Regions from separate parts of the Subdoligranulum sp. DSM 23681 genome, predicted to be linked through region 2. Evidence: predicted binding sites of a transcription regulator. Region 2 holds the regulator's gene; the other holds the start of a gene.
The links. The regulator Rex, encoded in region 2, represses fermentation and respiration genes when NADH is low (regulators of the CRP and FNR family bind a similar motif). The targets are predictions, from matches to a motif close to ATTGTTAANNNNTTAACAAT.

Region 1 (8,380 bases), 770 kb from region 2:
GGCGCAGCTTGCGCTGGGCCGCTGCTATGACAAGGGCATCGGTCTGCAGGAGGACCAGACCGCCGCCACCCGGTGGTATACCGCCGCCGCCGAGCGCGGCAATACCGAAGCGCAGGTCCTGATGGGGCTGCGGTGCCAGATGGGCAAGGGGACGGAACAGAATGACTGTGCGGCCATGTTCTGGTACCAGCGTGCAGCCGATCTGTCGGACCCTGTGGGGGAGTATTACTATGCGCGGTGCTGCCAGAAAGGCATCGGCACCGAGGCCAACCAGGCAGAAGCGGTGCGCTGGTATGCGGCCGCTGCCGAGCGCGGGGAACCCCGGGCGATGGCGGAACTGGGAAAATACTACGAGGACGGCATCGTTCTGCCCCGCAGACCCTTTCGGGCAGCCAAGCTCTATTCCCAGTCGGCCAAGGCGGGGAACCCCCGGGGCATGACCCTGTTGGGCTGGCTCTATGAGAACGGCATCGGCGTGCCCAAAAGCGTGTCCAAGGCCCTGGAACTGTACAACCGTGCGGCGGAAAAGAATTACGCGCCGGCGCAGTGCAGACTGGGCTGGTTCTATGAGAATGGCGAGGGGGTGGAGCAGGACTCCCGGCGGGCGGCGCGCCTGTACCGGGCGGCGGCGATGCAGGGCAGCAGCCAGGGGGCGTGCAATCTGGGGGTCTGTTATGAAAACGGTATCGGCCTGGAAGCCGACCCCAAAGAAGCGGTGCGCTGGTATCTTCTGGCTGCCCGGAAGGGGGACGCGCGGGCGCAGTGGTATCTGGGCCTCAACTATGAGGAGGGCATTGGTGTGCCGGCCGACCCGGCCCAGGCGGTGCATTGGTATACCATGGCGGCCGAACAGGGATATGCGCCGGCGCAGGAACGCCTGGGCTGGTGTTTTCTGGAAGGGCGGGGGACCGAGCCCTCGCTTCCGGATGCGCACCGCTGGTTCCGGGAGTCCGCCGCCCAGGATCTGACCGGGGCTCAGTACGGTCTGGGGTTGTGTCATGAGCGGGAGGAGGAAGGCCCGGAAGCCGTGGCCTGCTACCGCATTGCGGCGGACCAGGGGGATACGCGGGCCATGTATCGTCTGGCCCTGTGCATGGAACGGGGCTTCGGCGTCCAGAAGAATCCCCGGGCAGCCCTGCAATGGTTCCGGCAGGCCGCCCAGGAACAGCCGGAAGCCCGGTACAAGATGGGGCTGTATGCGGAAAAAGGCTGGGGCGGCGAGCCCCGCAGCCACATCCGGGCCAAGATCCTGTATCGCATGGCGGCGGACCAGGGCAGCGAGGAAGCCCGCAAGGCCCTGGAACGTCTGAATCGCCGCTGGATCTGACCCTTACGCCCAGGGGTGGGCCAGCCATTCCCCCAGGTAGATATAAGGCAGGGCATACCGGTCCCGCAAAAGTTCCTCCGCCCCGGAACTGGGGGCGCAGAGCCCCGGGCACAGGGGCAGGCGGACCGAGGCGGTGAACACCGGTCCCGCACCGAAGACCGCGGCCCCGCCGCCCTCGGCGGCCAGACGCTTCCACAGCGGGATGGTATCTGCGGGGGTCAGGGCGGCGGCCCCGCCCTGCACACACAGCAGAATGCCGCCATTCCGGGGCAGGCAGCGCACCACCGCACGGCTGCCGCCGGTGCGCAGGGCGCCCCGCAGCGTGCACAGCACAGCCGCCTGCAGCAGCCTGCCGTGCACCGGCACGGGCAGTTCCCGCCCCGGCGGTACCATGGCATACAGCCATCCGCTGCGGCGGCGGACACTTCCCTGTACGGCGGTGCACAGGGCGTCCAGCACCGCCCCCGCGTCGGCGGGCCGGCGGGGCGGGGCGCCGCGGCAGAGCAGTTCCGCGGTGGTCAGCAGCCGCAGCCCGCTGAGCACAGGCAGCGGGTCCAGACCGCCCAGACGCCGTCCTGCAGCCTGCTCCGCCAGCCGTGCCCGGATCTCCCGGTTGGGCAGTTCCATGGTAGCGGCCTCCTTTCCCTGCAAGCAGTAACAGCGCTATTGTATGCAGAAAATCTTCCCGGTGCGCCCGGAAAATGCTGCCACACCGTTTTTTGGCACCCCGAAGCCCCGGATGCCGGTACGGAAGCGGAACAGGAATGGACACAACGCTGAAAAAAGAGGCAAAAATCCCTCCTGATTTTGACCAAATAGCATGATTTTTCAAATTCGGTGTTAAAATAATAACAACAGACTTGCAGTTTTTGTGCAAATCGAGTACAATAGAAGCATACCGGAACGCGGTGATGTCACCGCATCAAGGTGGGGCGGACAAGCCGTCCCGAATCAATAAAATCTTGGGAGGATTTTACTATGGCTGTTAAAGTTGCTATCAATGGTTTTGGCCGCATCGGCCGCCTGGCCTTCCGTCAGATGTTCGAGGCTGAGGGCTACGAAGTCGTCGCCATCAACGACCTGACCAGCCCCGCTATGCTGGCTCACCTGCTGAAGTACGACACCGCTCAGGGCTCTTTCCTGGGCAAGATCGGTGAGAACAAGCACACCGTCGAAGCCGGCGAGGATTACATCGTCGTCGACGGCAAGAAGATCACCATCTACGCCATCAAGGACGCCAAGGATTGCCCCTGGGGCGAACTGGGCATCGATGTCGTGCTGGAGTGCACCGGTTTCTACACCTCCAAGGCCAAGAGCATGGCTCACATCGAAGCCGGCGCCAAGAAGGTCGTTATCTCTGCTCCTGCTGGCAACGACCTGAAGACCATCGTCTACTCCGTCAACGAGAAGACCCTGACCGCTGACGATCAGGTCATCTCCGCTGCTTCCTGCACCACCAACTGCCTGGCTCCCATGGCCGACACCCTGAACAAGACCTATCCCATCGTCTCCGGCATCATGACCACCGTTCATGCTTACACCGGTGACCAGATGATCCTGGACGGCCCGCAGCGCAAGGGCGACCTGCGCCGCGCTCGTGCTGGTGCTCAGAACATCGTTCCCAACTCCACCGGCGCTGCCAAGGCCATCGGCCTGGTCATCCCCGAACTGAACGGCAAGCTGATCGGCTCCGCTCAGCGCGTTCCCGTCCCCACCGGCTCCACCACCATCCTGGTTGCCGTTGTCAAGGGCAAGGACGTCACCAAGGAGAGCATCAACGCCGCTATGAAAGCTGCTGCTTCCGAGAGCTTCGGCTACAACGAAGACCAGATCGTCTCTTCTGACGTCATCGGCATGCGTTACGGCAGCCTGTTCGACGCCACCCAGACCATGGTCACCAAGATCGACGACGACACCTATCAGGTTCAGGTCGTGTCCTGGTACGACAACGAGAACAGCTACACCAGCCAGATGGTCCGCACCATTAAGTACTTCGCTGAGCTGTAATCGCTTCCTCCCACTGATATAAGCGTGGTTGCGGGTCCTGTCGGTTTATGACCCACAAGACCTGCCGCGGTTCCGGCCGCGGCCAGCAGTGAACACGAACAAAGCCCCTTCCGATTGTGTATGCAGCCGGAAGGGGCTTTTTGCATAGTTGTGCCCGGGCGGCATCAGCCGCCCGGGCACGCTGTTTGTATGTCGGCTGTCCCGGAAAAAGCAGAAAGAACAGCAGTGCCGCTGCTATTCCAGGAAGCACCAGCCCGTTTCCGGCACCGCACACGGGTTTGGGCCGGGGCCGCAGTGCGGGGCAGGGAAGAGGCCCTGGCATCCTGCCGGCGGCAAAGCTCCGGTCAAAAGCCTGCTTGTGGTGGAGATCCCCGATGATACCCTTGCCGAACCAGACGAAATCCCACTCTTTCATCCCTGCACCTGCCTTTCGTCAAAGGCTTATCTGCGGGCCTCACGGGGCGGGTACCGCCGCGGGGTGTCGGTGCAGAGCAGGATGTAGTCGATGCTCACATCGTAGATCTTTGCCAGCGCCACCAGAAAATCGGCGGTCAGCGGCTGGGTACCGGTCTCCAGATAACTGTATTTGCGCTGGGTGATGCCGATCATATCGGCCAACTGCTGCTGGGTGTAGTCGTGATCTTCCCGCAATTCCCGTACGCGATTGGTCATTGTGTCCACCTGCCTTCTTCTATTACAAGAATAGGCTAGATAGATTCTGTCTATTGACTTTTAGATAAATATTATCTACAATAAAGAGAAAATGGACCACAAAAGGGGAGAGCACAAACGAAAATCAATTCTGAAAAGTCGGACGGGCCGGCCGCGGAGGACAAGGCCCGTCAGGATCTGCCCCACCTGGGACTGAATACGCTGGCCTTTCTGCTGCCGCCGGTGGGGGCGGGGATATACCTGGCCCTGCGGCGAACCATGCCCCGGCGGGGCGGTTCGACGGCCCGGTGGGCCTGGGCGGGAGCCGGCTTTTACGCGGGATGCTACCTTGTGCTGTGGCTCTGTTTCCGATAATCAAAAAGCGGCGTGCTTCCGGGCAGGAAACACGCCGCTTTTATTTCTGTCAGTTGTTCTTTTGTCGGGCGATGGAGGCCACCACGCCGGACAGGGCCAGCAGGGCAATCAGGTTGGGAATGGCCATGAGACCGTTGAAAAAGTCGGCCAGTTTCCACACCAGGTCCACCTTCAGGGTGGAGCCCACCAGAACAAACAGCACCACGATGGCACTGTACACCGGCAGGGCCTTGGAACCGAACAGCGCCTTGAAGTTGACCTGTCCGAAGAAGTACCAGCCCAGGATGGTGGAGAAGGCGAAGAAGAACATGCACACGGCAATGAAGACCTGCCCGAACGGCCCGAAGGTCTGGGCAAAGGCTGCCTGGGTCAGGGCGGTGCCGTCCAAGCCTGTAGAGACCAGACCGGAGGTGATGAGCACCAGACCGGTGAGGGTCAGGATCACGAAGGTGTCGATGAACACGCTGACGATGGCCATGGCGCCCTGGTCCTGGGGATGCTTGACCTTGGCGATGGCGTGGGCGTGGGGGGTGGAACCCAGGCCGGCTTCGTTGGAGAAAAGCCCGCGGGCCACACCGTAGCGGATGGCCTGCTGTACCGTCACACCGGCCACGCCGCCGGCCATGGACTGCGGCCGGAAGGCCATGCCGAAGATCTGGGCAAAGGCACCGGGCAGGGCCGTGATGTTCATGAGCAGGGTGACCACACAGCCCAGAATGTAGAAGATGGCCATGATGGGGACCAGCTTTTCGGTGACAGCGGCAATGCGCTGTACGCCGCCCAGGAAAATGAACGCCGCAATGGCCGCTACCACAACGCCCACCACCAGTTTGTTCACGCCGAAAGCGTTGTGGAAGGCATCACTGATGGAGTTGGACTGGACCATATTGCCCATGAAGCCCAGGGCCAGCACGATGGCCACCGAGAAGAACCCGGCCAGAAACTTGCCGAAACGCCCCTTGAAGGCGGCGCGGATGTAGTAGACGGGACCGCCGGTCACATGGCCGTCCACGGTGGTCTTGTATGTCTGGGCCAGTACGGCCTCGGCGTAGATGGTGGCCATGCCGAAAAAGGCGGATACCCACACCCAGAACAGCGCTCCCGGGCCGCCGCTGACCAGGGCGGTGGCACAGCCGGTGATGTTGCCGGTGCCCACCTGGGCGGCCACAGCGGTGGACAGTGCCTGGAAGGAGCTCATGCCGTCCTTGCCGGCGGCCTTGCCGTGCAGGCTGAACCCGCCGAACAGACGGCGCATGCCCTCGCCAAAGCGGCGGACCTGGATGAATCCCAGCCGCAGGGTGAAAAAGATGCCAGTGCCTACCAGCAGAAACACAAGGATATAATCCCACAAAAAGTTGCTTGCCTGGGACACCAGGGCGGTAAACTGTTCCATGATACTTTCCGTTCCTCTCTTCCAGTTGTAATACACCAAAACGCTCCCTCAAAACGGAACGTCGATATCTAGGATACCATGATTGCGAAGAAAGGTCAAGTGTATTTGTGTGGAGGACAGACTGGGTCAACGGGGCGCCTCCCCGCTGTGCCATCGCTTGCTCAGCATCTGCAGGGCCCGCTTTTCCAGTCGGGAAATGTAGGACCGGCTGATGTGGAATTCCTCGGCCACCTGCTGCTGGGTCAGGGGAGGGCGCCGGTCCAGGCCGTAGCGCAGGGTCAGGATGCGCTGTTCCCGTTCCGGCAGCTCCGCCACCAGTCCGCGCAGCCGTCTGGCCAGATCCCGCTGCTCGCAGTCGTCCTCCATGACGCCATCATCGGGCAGTACATCTCCCAATGTGAGGGACCCGCCATTCCGGCTGCTGGCTTCCAGCGGTTCCTGCAGCGAGACCACCGTCCCTTCCCGCCGGATATGCCGCAGATGCATGCGGATCTCATTTTCAATACACTGGCTGGCATAACTGGAAAACCGGACCCGGCGTTCAGGCCGGAAGGTATCCACCGCCTTGATGAGCCCGATGGTGCCGATGCTGATGAGGTCGTCCTGCCCGCCCGGGGCGGCGTAGTATTTTTTGACCACATGGGCCACCAACCGCAGGTTGTGGCTGATGAGTCTGTCCCGGGCAGCGGTATCGCCGGTATGCATGGCGGCAAAGGCGGCCTGTTCCTGGGCAGGGGAGAGGGGGCGGGGAAAACTGCCGCTCTCCAGGTGCAGGGCGGCGAACCAGATATGTGCGGCCGCGTTTTGCAGAAACACCCATAAAATTGAAAACACGTTTCTCACCTCCCATTCAGTGCAGGCTATGCAAAAAAAGGGGAGAAAAGAACCGGACTGCGCTTCCCGGAAGAAAGCGGTTGTCCCGGGGGAAACAGACATGTATAATGACCATAGACAAAAAGAAGGGCAAGCGCCATCACAGGGAGGCCTGAACGGATGAATGTGCTGTGCTTCGGAGATTCCAATACCTATGGATACGACCCGCGTTCCCTGCTGGGCGGGCGATATCCCAAGGAAAGCCGCTGGGTGGATATTCTGGCGCAAAAGACCGGCTGGGAAATCATCAACCAGGGAGAAAACGGCCGCTGCATTCCGGATGCGCCTTGTTCTTTCCCCATGCACACCGATCTGGTGATCCTGATGCTGGGAACCAATGACCTCATAAAAACGGGGGGTTCACCGGACAAGGCTGCGTGGAAGATGGAGCGCTTCTTGTCCCGGCCCACCTTGTCGGGGCACCAGATCATGCTGATTGCACCGCCGCCGGTGGTGATCTATGATGAATGGACGGAGGAACCGTGCGGCCCTGATAAAATCATAGACGATTTTGCCGTACTGGCCGCGCACTACCAGGCTCTGGCCAAGCAGAGAGGCTTCCGGTTTGCCGATGCGGGAAAATGGCAGGTGGAACTGGCTTTTGACGGCGTGCATTTTACCGAGCAGGGACACCGGACTTTTGCGGAGAAACTGTACGAGGAACTTACCCGTTGAAACGGCTTTGCCGCTGCCATGTGGGGAACTGGGACGCCGGAGCAAGACGGTCCGGCCGCATAAGGAAAGGGTATATAGGTACCGGCATGGAAAAGCAGGGAGGCAGACCCGTCGGGTCTGCCCCCCTGCTTTTTCTGTGATTCAGCAATTGCCCGTATATACATACCGCAGCTGTTCCCGGGCCAGGTCGGCCAGACGGCAGACGGTGTCCACCGGTGTGGCCGGACGGTCCGACATCCGATGCCGCGGGAAAAAGCGGGAAACATGCAGCGGGATGTCCGGACTGACCGAAGCCAGCCAGACCGACAAGGCCCGCATCTCCTCTTCGCTGTCGTTTTCCCCGGGGACCACCAGGGTGGTGACCTCCACATGGCAGCGTTCCGCCGCCAGGGTGATGGACCGCCTGACCGTTTCCAGGTCCCCGCCCAACCGCCGGTACCAGCTCTGGGTAAAGCCTTTCAGGTCGATGTTTACCGCATCCAGCAACGGCAGCAATTCCCGCCAGGGCTTTTCCGCAATGGTCCCGTTGGTCACCAGCACATTGACCAGTCCGGCCTGATGGACCAGCTCGGCGCAGTCCCGCACATACTCGTAGCCCACCAGGGGTTCGTTGTAGGTGTAGGCCACCCCGATGCTGCCCTTGTCCCGCAGCCGCAGAGCCTCCTGTACCAGCTGCCCGGGGGTGAAGTCCCGGGTGAACGCCTCCGTCCCCGCGGCGGCGATCCCGGCGTTCTGGCAGAAAGGGCAGTGCAGGTTGCAGCCGAAACTTCCTGCCGACAGAATCAGGCTGCCGGGGTGGAACCGGCGCAGCGGTTTTTTCTCGATGGGATCCAGCGCCAGGGCGGTGAGTCGGCCGTAATTCAGCGATACAACGGTGCCGTTCCGGTTGGCCCGGGCCCGACAGGCGCCGGTCTGGCCCTCATCCAGACGGCAGCGGTGAAAACACAATTCACAGGTCACGCTCATAGATGCCGCACCACCTTGAACCGCTGCAGGGTGTAGGGGTCTTCTTCCCGGATACCGCCCTTGCGGCGGGCGATGTCCACCTGTTCCGCTGCCGTGTCCACACCTTCCAGGTC
Region 2 (8,380 bases):
TAGTGGGTGTCAACCTGGATGCCGGTTTCCTCGGTGAACGCAGCCAGAGCATTCTGATACGCAGTGTGACGGCTGTCGCCGCCCCACCAGCTGATCGACAGGCTGCCGTCGCCGGAAGAGGTGGTGGAAGTTTCGCCAGTGGCGGCGTCGGTGCCGGTGCTGGCCGACGAAGAGCTGCCGGTGCTGCCGCAGCCCGCAAGCAGACCAACGCTCATCACGCCGGCCAGTGCAAGTGCAATCGCCTTTTTCATTGTTTTTTCCTCCTATAGCTATAAATCACATAACAGGTGCGGGAACCCCGCGGCCTGCCCAACGTCATTATGATAGCAAAACTTTTACAACAAAAAAATATCGGATTGTGTTCGTCCTCATAAAAAGCGCGCATTATTTGCCCTAGTTTTCGGAGAGTAATTGGTGCATATGTCAAAATATACTATCTTTGTTACCGCTGATTATGCAAAATGGCAATTCACAAAAAGGAACAAAAATGAAGAACAAAGATGCAAAAAGATAAAATAAACAAAACAATTCAACAAAATGCATCTATCATCGACATAGTGCGAAAACAAAATGGAAAAAATAGAAACATATATCAAAGCGCAAAAATGATTCGTATGGGCAAAACGGCGTGCAAAAAATGCGCACAGAAACAAAGATGACCCCCGGCGCACATATTTTGCACGTCGGGGGCCAGAAAACGACTGTAATGCTCCGCAAAAATGCTCTTTTTATTTGTGGGTGCGCTTCAGAAAAGCACGGTACTCCCGGTACCAGCATTGGGGACAAAGGCTTTCATATTCCACGTTGTCTACGGTATCAATGGCCACCTGTGCCCCTTCAAACACGAACTGTCCGTTTACTTTGCGTCCGTTGCACATGGCTTTGCGGCCGCAGGCACAGATGGTTTTCATCTCTTCGATGGAGTGGGCCAGTTCCAGCAGGCGCGTGGAGCCGGGAAAACCACGCAGCATGAAATCAGCGCGCAGCCCGTAGCAGATGACCGGGATTCCCAGGTCCACTGTCACCAGGAACAACTGCTCCGCCTGCTCCGGCGTGAAAAATTGGCTCTCATCGCACAGTACACAGGCCGGTTTTCCGTGAGCTTCGGCATCCGCACGCACCTCATCCAGAATGTTCATTTCTGGGGTGACAAGCTTGTCCACTTTACAGCTGACACCCAGACGGGAAACAATGTGGTCGCCGCCCTTTGTGTCGATGCTGGCTTTCAGAATCAGAACCCGCATACCGCGCTCTTTGTAATTGAAAGCCACCTGCAGCAAGGCGGTGGTTTTGCCGCTGTTCATGGCGCCGTAACGAAAATACAATTTTGCCATCTTACATTTCTCCGTTGGCGGTGCAGTCCGATCCGGGGACCAAACAAGGGGCGCGGTCAATTGGCCGCGCCCGTTCTACCGCGTGATTATGATTCAAGATTCGTCCCGGTTGCGCAACCGGTAGCCCAGGCTCATCAGGCTGTCGCCCAGATGTACATTTTCCACTGTGACATCGGGATATTCCACCGACATGTCATAATGGCTGAAGTTCCAGAATCCCTGGATTCCCAAGCGGACCAGTTCTCCCGAAAGTTCGGTGGCACTCTGACGCGGCACACACAGGACCGCCACCACCGGCTTGTTCTTGGCACAGAAAGATTCCAGCTCATCCAGTGCGTGAATGGGAACGCCGGCCATCTCCTTGCCGATCAGATCGGGGTTGATGTCGAACACCGCCAGAAGGCGATACCCGTTGGTATCACGGGAAATAAAACTGGAAACCGCAGTGCCCAGACGACCGGCACCGATCAGAATGGTGGGCAGGAGTTCGCCGTCCCCAAACAACAGCTTGCTGATCTCTGCCAGAAGTACATCCACCTTATACCCGATGCCCTGCTGTCCGAACCCGCCGAAACAGTTGAAGTCCTGCCGTACCTGGCTGGCGGTCGTGCCCATCATGCGGGCCAGCTCACTGGAAGAGATCTTGTCCCGGCCCTCCGCTGCCAGATTGTTCAGATAACGGTAATATTTTGGCAACCGTTTGATCACCGGCAGGGAGGCTTTGTTTTGTGTGGCCAATGTCATACGCCCCCTCATTGTTGTGGCACCACACTGTGCCCTGTCTATTCTATGGAAAAAGTATAATGTGTTTCCCTAAGATTGTCAAATTTTTATCTAACACTTACAAAACAAACCGCTGTGTATCGCAATAAAAAATATTTGCCCTCCGGTCTGGCTATACTGAAAACAGGCATCTGACCAAAGAAAGGGGAACTGCTTCATGAAAAAACAATCTGCGCAGTCGTCGGAGCCGGCGGAGCAGGCACGGCTGAAAAATGATCTCATTGCTGAATCCGGCCTGATCGAAACCACCCGGGGCCGCCACGCCATCCATTGCCTGACGGTCATTGGTACCATTGAGGGCCACACACTGGCACCTGATAACCAGAAAACCACCAAGTACGAGCATGTGATCCCGCTGCTGGTGGATATTCAGGAAGACCCATCCATAGAGGGTCTTCTGGTCATCCTGAACACGGTGGGAGGGGACGTGGAGGCAGGGCTGGCGCTGGCGGAACTTATTGCCGGGGTCAGCAAACCCAGTGCCACGCTGGTTCTGGGAGGCGGCCATTCCATCGGGATTCCGCTGGCAGTGTCGGCGCGGCACAGCTTTATTGTGCCCACCGCCACCATGACGGTGCATCCGGTCCGGCATTCTGGCATGGTGCTGGGGGTCCCGCAGACCCTGCGCTACTTCGAACAGATGCAGGAACGTATTGTGGGATTTGTGGCGGGGCACTCGGCCATTTCGGCCAAACGCTTTACCCAGCTCATGCACAATACCGGAGAACTGGTTATGGATATGGGCACAGTGCTCAACGGACAGCAGGCGGTGGAGGAGGGGCTGATCGACTCTCTGGGCGGGCTGGATGATGCCCTGCGCTACCTCTATAAAGAGATCGAATCCGGCCGCACACCAAAAGGCAGATACAGAAATCCCGAAACGTAAAATCTCTTGCGGGGGTTTTACAACCGCCCTGTTTCGTGCTAGAATAACCTATATGCTATAAGGGGCAGTTTGCCCCATTACATAGTCAACGGCATTCCACGCTCCTGCGTGGTGCCGCCGGTCGGTTCCGGCCGGGTGAAGGCTGAAAATACATAGAGGAGTATGGTAAGATGGCAAGTTCAAGGTCAGGCAAATCGACCTATCGTTCGTCCTCGTCCTCGCGCTCGTCCGGCTCGTCCAAAAGCAAAAGCGGATCCCGCAGCAAAAGCAACAAGGGCCGCTCTTCCGCTGCGGCGCACAAGCAGCCGTCGCGTCGGGCCCAGCGTCGGGCCGAAACCCAGAACCTTGGCCGCAGCGTGCTGCTGGCGGGGCTGGGGCTGCTGGTTATCGCGCTGGTGCTGGTCCGCGGACAGGATTTCTGGCTTCTGATGCGCAATGCACTGTTCGGTGTGTTCGGCATCATGACCTATATTCTCGGTCCCTTCTTGCTGTATCTGGCATACCTGGTGGCATCCGGGTACCGTGTGGGCGTTTTTGTGGCCAAGATGGTCCTGATGGGCGTGGTCGGCGCCAGTGTTCCGGTGGTGTTTTCCAAGTTTGCAGTTCATGAATCCACAGCGTGGGATATTATCAAGATGCTGTATAACTGGGGATATACCCGGTTCTGGTCCGGCGGCGTACTGGGCAGTGCGGGCGCGCTGTTGCTTTCTCTGCTCGGCCGTCCGGGGGCCAACATCGTTATGCTGCTGCTTTTTGCCATGGGACTGATGGTCTTCTTTGCGCTGACCCCGGCGGATGTGGTGCGCTTCATCAACCAGACCATGCAGAAGTACGAAGACACCCAGGCCGCCCGCCGCGCCGAGGCAACAGCCTACGATACGCAGTTGTTCGGCCAAAGTCCGGAAGAAGAACCGCTGGAAAATCTGACCGGTACGCTGCCGCGGCAGCCGCAGCCGGCACAGCATCCGGCATTTGATGTGGAGCCTTACCTGGAACAGGAGGAAAAAGCCCGCCAGAATGCTTCCGCACCGCAGGCGGCGCAGCAGCCTGCGGCCAAGACTCGTCCCGCCGCACCGCCGGTCTACCGGCCGGATTTTGATGTGGATCTGGGACCGGATGCATCCACTCGCGCGCTGGAAAATGCGGTCAATCATGATCCGCTGGAGAAAGTGGTTATCGGACCTGGCGGAACCTTCGGACTGGACCCGTTGGAGCAGCTGGGACGCAAAAAAACGCCGGCTCCCGCCAAGGCACCGATGCCCGAGCCGGAGCCGGAAGAAGATTTTGAACTTCATCTGGATGCCCAGGAGGAAGAACCGGAGGTGGTGCAGGCCAGTGAGAGTGAGCTGGATGCCCTGATCAGTCGGGCTATGAGCAGTCCGGCACCCCGCACGGCGGTGCATCAGGATGTTTCTTCCGAAGTGCACCTGGATTTGCCGGAACCGGAAGAATCCTTTGCCACAACGCTGGATCTTTCTCAGCCGCCGGTCCAGGCGCAGCAGCCGGCAGTACCGCCGCAGCCCAAGACTGCGGTGATCCCCACTCTGGGCGGCAGTTTTGATGATGACAACGTGCTGGTTGATCCGGCTACGGCAGCATGGAATGCCGGCATTCCTGTGTCGGATTTGCTGACCCAGAAGCAGGAGCCCGTGCCCATGACTGCCCAGCAGGCAGCGGTGGCATCGGTGTCGCTGCCAGCCAACCAGCCTGCACCTGTCGGACGCCTGCGAGTCAGCACGGAGGTCGGCAATTCGGCTTCGGCTCCCATTTCCAGTCCGGTCCCCATTACACAGACCCCGGAAGCCAAAGCGCTGGATCTGCTGCAGAAGGAGCATCAGCCTTACTGCTATCCCTCCTTAAATCTTTTCAATGCCAACCGTCCGGAGGATGAGAGCGGTGCGGTGCGGGAAATGAAACGCAACGCCGATGTTCTGGTCAATACGCTGGACAGCTTTGGCGTCAAGACCAAGATCCTGGACATCTGCCGCGGACCTTCGGTTACCCGGTACGAACTGCAGCCCCAGGCCGGCATCAAGGTCAGCCGCATCACCAGTCTGGCCGACGATATTGCCCTGAACCTGGCTACCGCCGGAGTTCGTATCGAAGCTCCCATCCCCGGAAAACCGGCTGTGGGCATCGAGGTGCCCAACAAGATCCGCACCACCGTCAACATCCGCAGCGTCTTCGAGGCACAGAACTATATCAATATGCGCAGCCCCCTGACCATGGCTCTGGGCAAGGATATTGCCGGTCAGGCCCAGGTGGCGGACCTGTGCAAGATGCCCCATCTGCTTATCGCCGGTTCTACCGGCAGTGGTAAGTCGGTGTGTGTCAACTCCATCATCATCAGTTTTTTGTTCCGTTCCGGGCCGGAGGATGTCAAGTTGATCCTCATTGACCCCAAGGTGGTGGAACTGGCCGAGTACAACGGCATTCCCCATCTGCTCATGCCGGTTGTCACCGAACCCCGCAAGGCAGCGGGGGCACTGGGAGCCTCGGTGGCGGAGATGGAACGCCGCTACAAGCTCTTTGCTGAAAACAACGTCCGCGATATCAAGAGTTACAACAAGCTTGCCAAACAGCATCCCGATATGGAGCATCTGCCCTATATCGCCATCATCATTGACGAGCTGGCCGACCTGATGATGGTGGCGGGCAAGGAAGTGGAAGATTATATCTGCCGCATTGCCCAGAAAGCCCGTGCTGCCGGTATCCACCTGATCGTGGCCACCCAGCGTCCCAGTGTGGACGTCATCACCGGCCTGATCAAGGCCAACATTCCCAGCCGCATCGCCTTTGCGGTTTCCAGCCAGATCGACTCCCGAACCATCCTGGACTCTGGCGGTGCGGAAAAACTGCTGGGCAACGGCGATATGCTTTTCCTGCCGGTGGGCGCGGCCAAGCCTGTCCGCGTGCAGGGCACCTATGTCACCGATGAGGAAATCAGCGCCGTGCTGAACTTCATCAAGTCCACCAGCTCCGAACAGTATGATGAAGAGATGATTGCTGAAATGGAACGCCGTGCCGTGGCCGAAAAGGGCGGCAAGGGAGCGGACTCCGACGACGGGGACAATACCCGTGATCCCATGTTCGAGCAGGCAGTGGAGTGCGTGATCGAAGCCGGACAGGCCTCCACCAGTCTGCTGCAGCGCCGCTGCAAGCTGGGGTATGCCCGGGCGGCACGCATCATGGACCAGATGGAACAGGAGGGCGTCATCGGACCTTACGAGGGCGCCAAACCCCGTGCTGTCCTGGTGACCCAGGCCCAGTGGCAGGAACGCAAACTCTCTGCCGGGTACGACAATGGCTAAGCGGGGCGGCGATGGCCGCACCCCGGAACTCACCACCCGCGCCGTGATAATCGGCGTGCTTTGTGCCGTGGCACTGGCGGTGGGGTCCTGGGCCATTGATACATATGGCGGACAAGGCATTTTGCCGGCCTGGTCCGAGCTTTATGAATTCTTCGGGATTGGTTCCGATTCTTATGTTTCCCAAACTCCGCAGGAAGGGCAGGCCGTCGTGACCTTCTGGGATGTGGGGCAGGGGGATTCCGTGCTCATCGCCTCCGGCGGCAGTTACTGCCTCATTGATGCCGGCACCCAGCAAAGTGCAGATACCCTGGTGGACGATCTGTGGGCCACCGGCGTGCAGAAACTGGATCTGGTGGTCATGACCCATCCTCATGCGGATCATATCGGCGGCATGGAAGATGTGCTGGAAAACTTTGAGGTGGGGACGCTGCTTCTGCCAGATCTTTCGGTAGCAGATACCGAAAGCGGGCTTCTTGCCCGGGTGCTTCAGGCTGCCCAGGACACCGGCACTCCCTGCGTGCAGGCTGAACAGGGATGGCAGCAGACTATCGGGGAGGGAACTCTTACCGTACTGTATGCCGGACTCATCCCGGAAGACGGGGAAGATGTGAACCTTAACGACATCTCGCTGTGCGTGCGCTATGAACTGGGAAAGTTTTCTTTCCTGTGTACCGGCGATGCCGAGGCGGACGCAGAGGAGGAACTTGTCCTGACGGCAGCTTTTGACCTTCCCTCCACCGTGTTCAAAGCGGGCCATCACGGGTCCAATACCTCCAATACCCAGACGCTGCTGTCTGTTGTGAACCCGCAGCTGGCTGTGGTCAGTTGCGGATTGAACAATGATTACGGCCATCCCCATCAGGAAGTGCTGGACCGATTTGCCCAGAACGGCGTGGAGGTCTGGCGCACCGACGAGCAGGGGACCATTGCTGTGACCGGAAATGCCGATGGGAGCTGGCAGGTGACTGCCTCTTCCGGTGCGGAAACAGAAGAACCTCTGGCGCCCGCTGCATAAGTCCTTTCCCAATCATTCCGGCCCTGTCCGCACTGGTTTGCGGGCGGGCCGCATTTTCGCCATACAGGCAAAGGAGAAACAAACCATGCTCATTTCACAGATGTTCAAACGCAAACCCTGTGTTTTTTCCATTGAATGCTTTCCCCCGAAACAGAGTGTCCGTTTTGAAAGCATGAAGGACGCCCTGCGCACCATGGAGACCCTGCATCCCGATTTCATCAGTGTCACATATGGTGCGGGCGGGTCTACCGGCGGCGTCTCCACCGTGGAGGTGGCCCGCTTCCTGAAAAACGAACTGGGTGTGGAGCCTCTGGCCCATATTCTGTGCATGGGCAGTGACCGGGCCAAGGCCGCCGCTCTGTTGGAGGAACTGGACGAAGCCGGCGTGCGCAACGTGCTGACCCTGCGGGGCGATCGGACCCCCGCCCGCCCCGAAAGCCCGGACTTCCACCACGCCAGTGATCTGGCCGCCTTTGTGTGGCAGACCAAGCCGGAGTTTGACATCCATGCAGCCTGCTACCCGGAAGGACATCCAGAGGCGCCCAGTCTGGCCGCCGACGTGGAGAATCTGCGTTATAAGCAGGAGGCAGGCGCATCCCATCTGCTGACCCAGCTTTTCTTTGATAACGGAAAATTCTACCGCTTCCTCAATCTGGCCCGTCGTGCCGGTGTTACGCTGCCTGTGTCGGCAGGGGTCATGCCCATCGTGCGCCGTTCCCAGATCGAGCGCACCGTGGCTTTGTCCAGTGCCAGTCTGCCTTCCGCCTTCACCCGGATGATTTCCCGCTGGCAGGATGATCCCGAATCTCTGCGCAAGGCTGGCATTGAGTATGCCGTCAACCAGATGCGGGACCTGATCGAAGGCGGCGCCGACGGTGTGCATCTGTACGCTATGAATGATCCCGAAGTGGCGGTGGCCGTGTACGAGGGCATCCGCGATCTGCTGTAAGAGGGCAGCGTAAAACAAGCCATGGAACTTGCCTACCATGCGGCGGACCGCCGCACCGTGCTGCGCTATCTGGGCGCCGCCGGCTGGACTCCCGATGAAGCC

Region 1: the regulator Rex is predicted to act here: its motif matches at 2,164-2,183, upstream of gap (type I glyceraldehyde-3-phosphate dehydrogenase).

Annotation. Positions count from the first base shown of each region.
Region 1 covers NZ_CM168050.1:2,113,249-2,121,628, forward strand. Annotated here, with positions in the region: gene AC127K_RS09720 (tetratricopeptide repeat protein) at 1-1,327, shown strand, start outside; gene AC127K_RS09725 (hypothetical protein) at 1,331-1,954, opposite strand; gene gap (type I glyceraldehyde-3-phosphate dehydrogenase) at 2,306-3,334, shown strand; gene AC127K_RS09735 (helix-turn-helix transcriptional regulator) at 3,776-4,006, opposite strand; gene AC127K_RS09740 (alanine/glycine:cation symporter family protein) at 4,410-5,753, opposite strand; gene AC127K_RS09745 (sigma-70 family RNA polymerase sigma factor) at 5,880-6,587, opposite strand; gene AC127K_RS09750 (GDSL-type esterase/lipase family protein) at 6,747-7,301, shown strand; gene amrS (AmmeMemoRadiSam system radical SAM enzyme) at 7,443-8,267, opposite strand; gene amrA (AmmeMemoRadiSam system protein A) at 8,264-8,380, opposite strand, start outside.
Region 2 covers NZ_CM168050.1:2,886,179-2,894,558, forward strand. Annotated here, with positions in the region: gene AC127K_RS13320 (ABC transporter substrate-binding protein) at 1-251, opposite strand, end outside; gene AC127K_RS13325 (thymidine kinase) at 729-1,334, opposite strand; gene AC127K_RS13330 (redox-sensing transcriptional repressor Rex) at 1,428-2,078, opposite strand; gene AC127K_RS13335 (ClpP family protease) at 2,275-3,003, shown strand; gene AC127K_RS13340 (DNA translocase FtsK) at 3,174-6,314, shown strand; gene AC127K_RS13345 (ComEC/Rec2 family competence protein) at 6,307-7,329, shown strand; gene AC127K_RS13350 (methylenetetrahydrofolate reductase) at 7,415-8,278, shown strand; gene AC127K_RS13355 (methionine synthase) at 8,300-8,380, shown strand, end outside.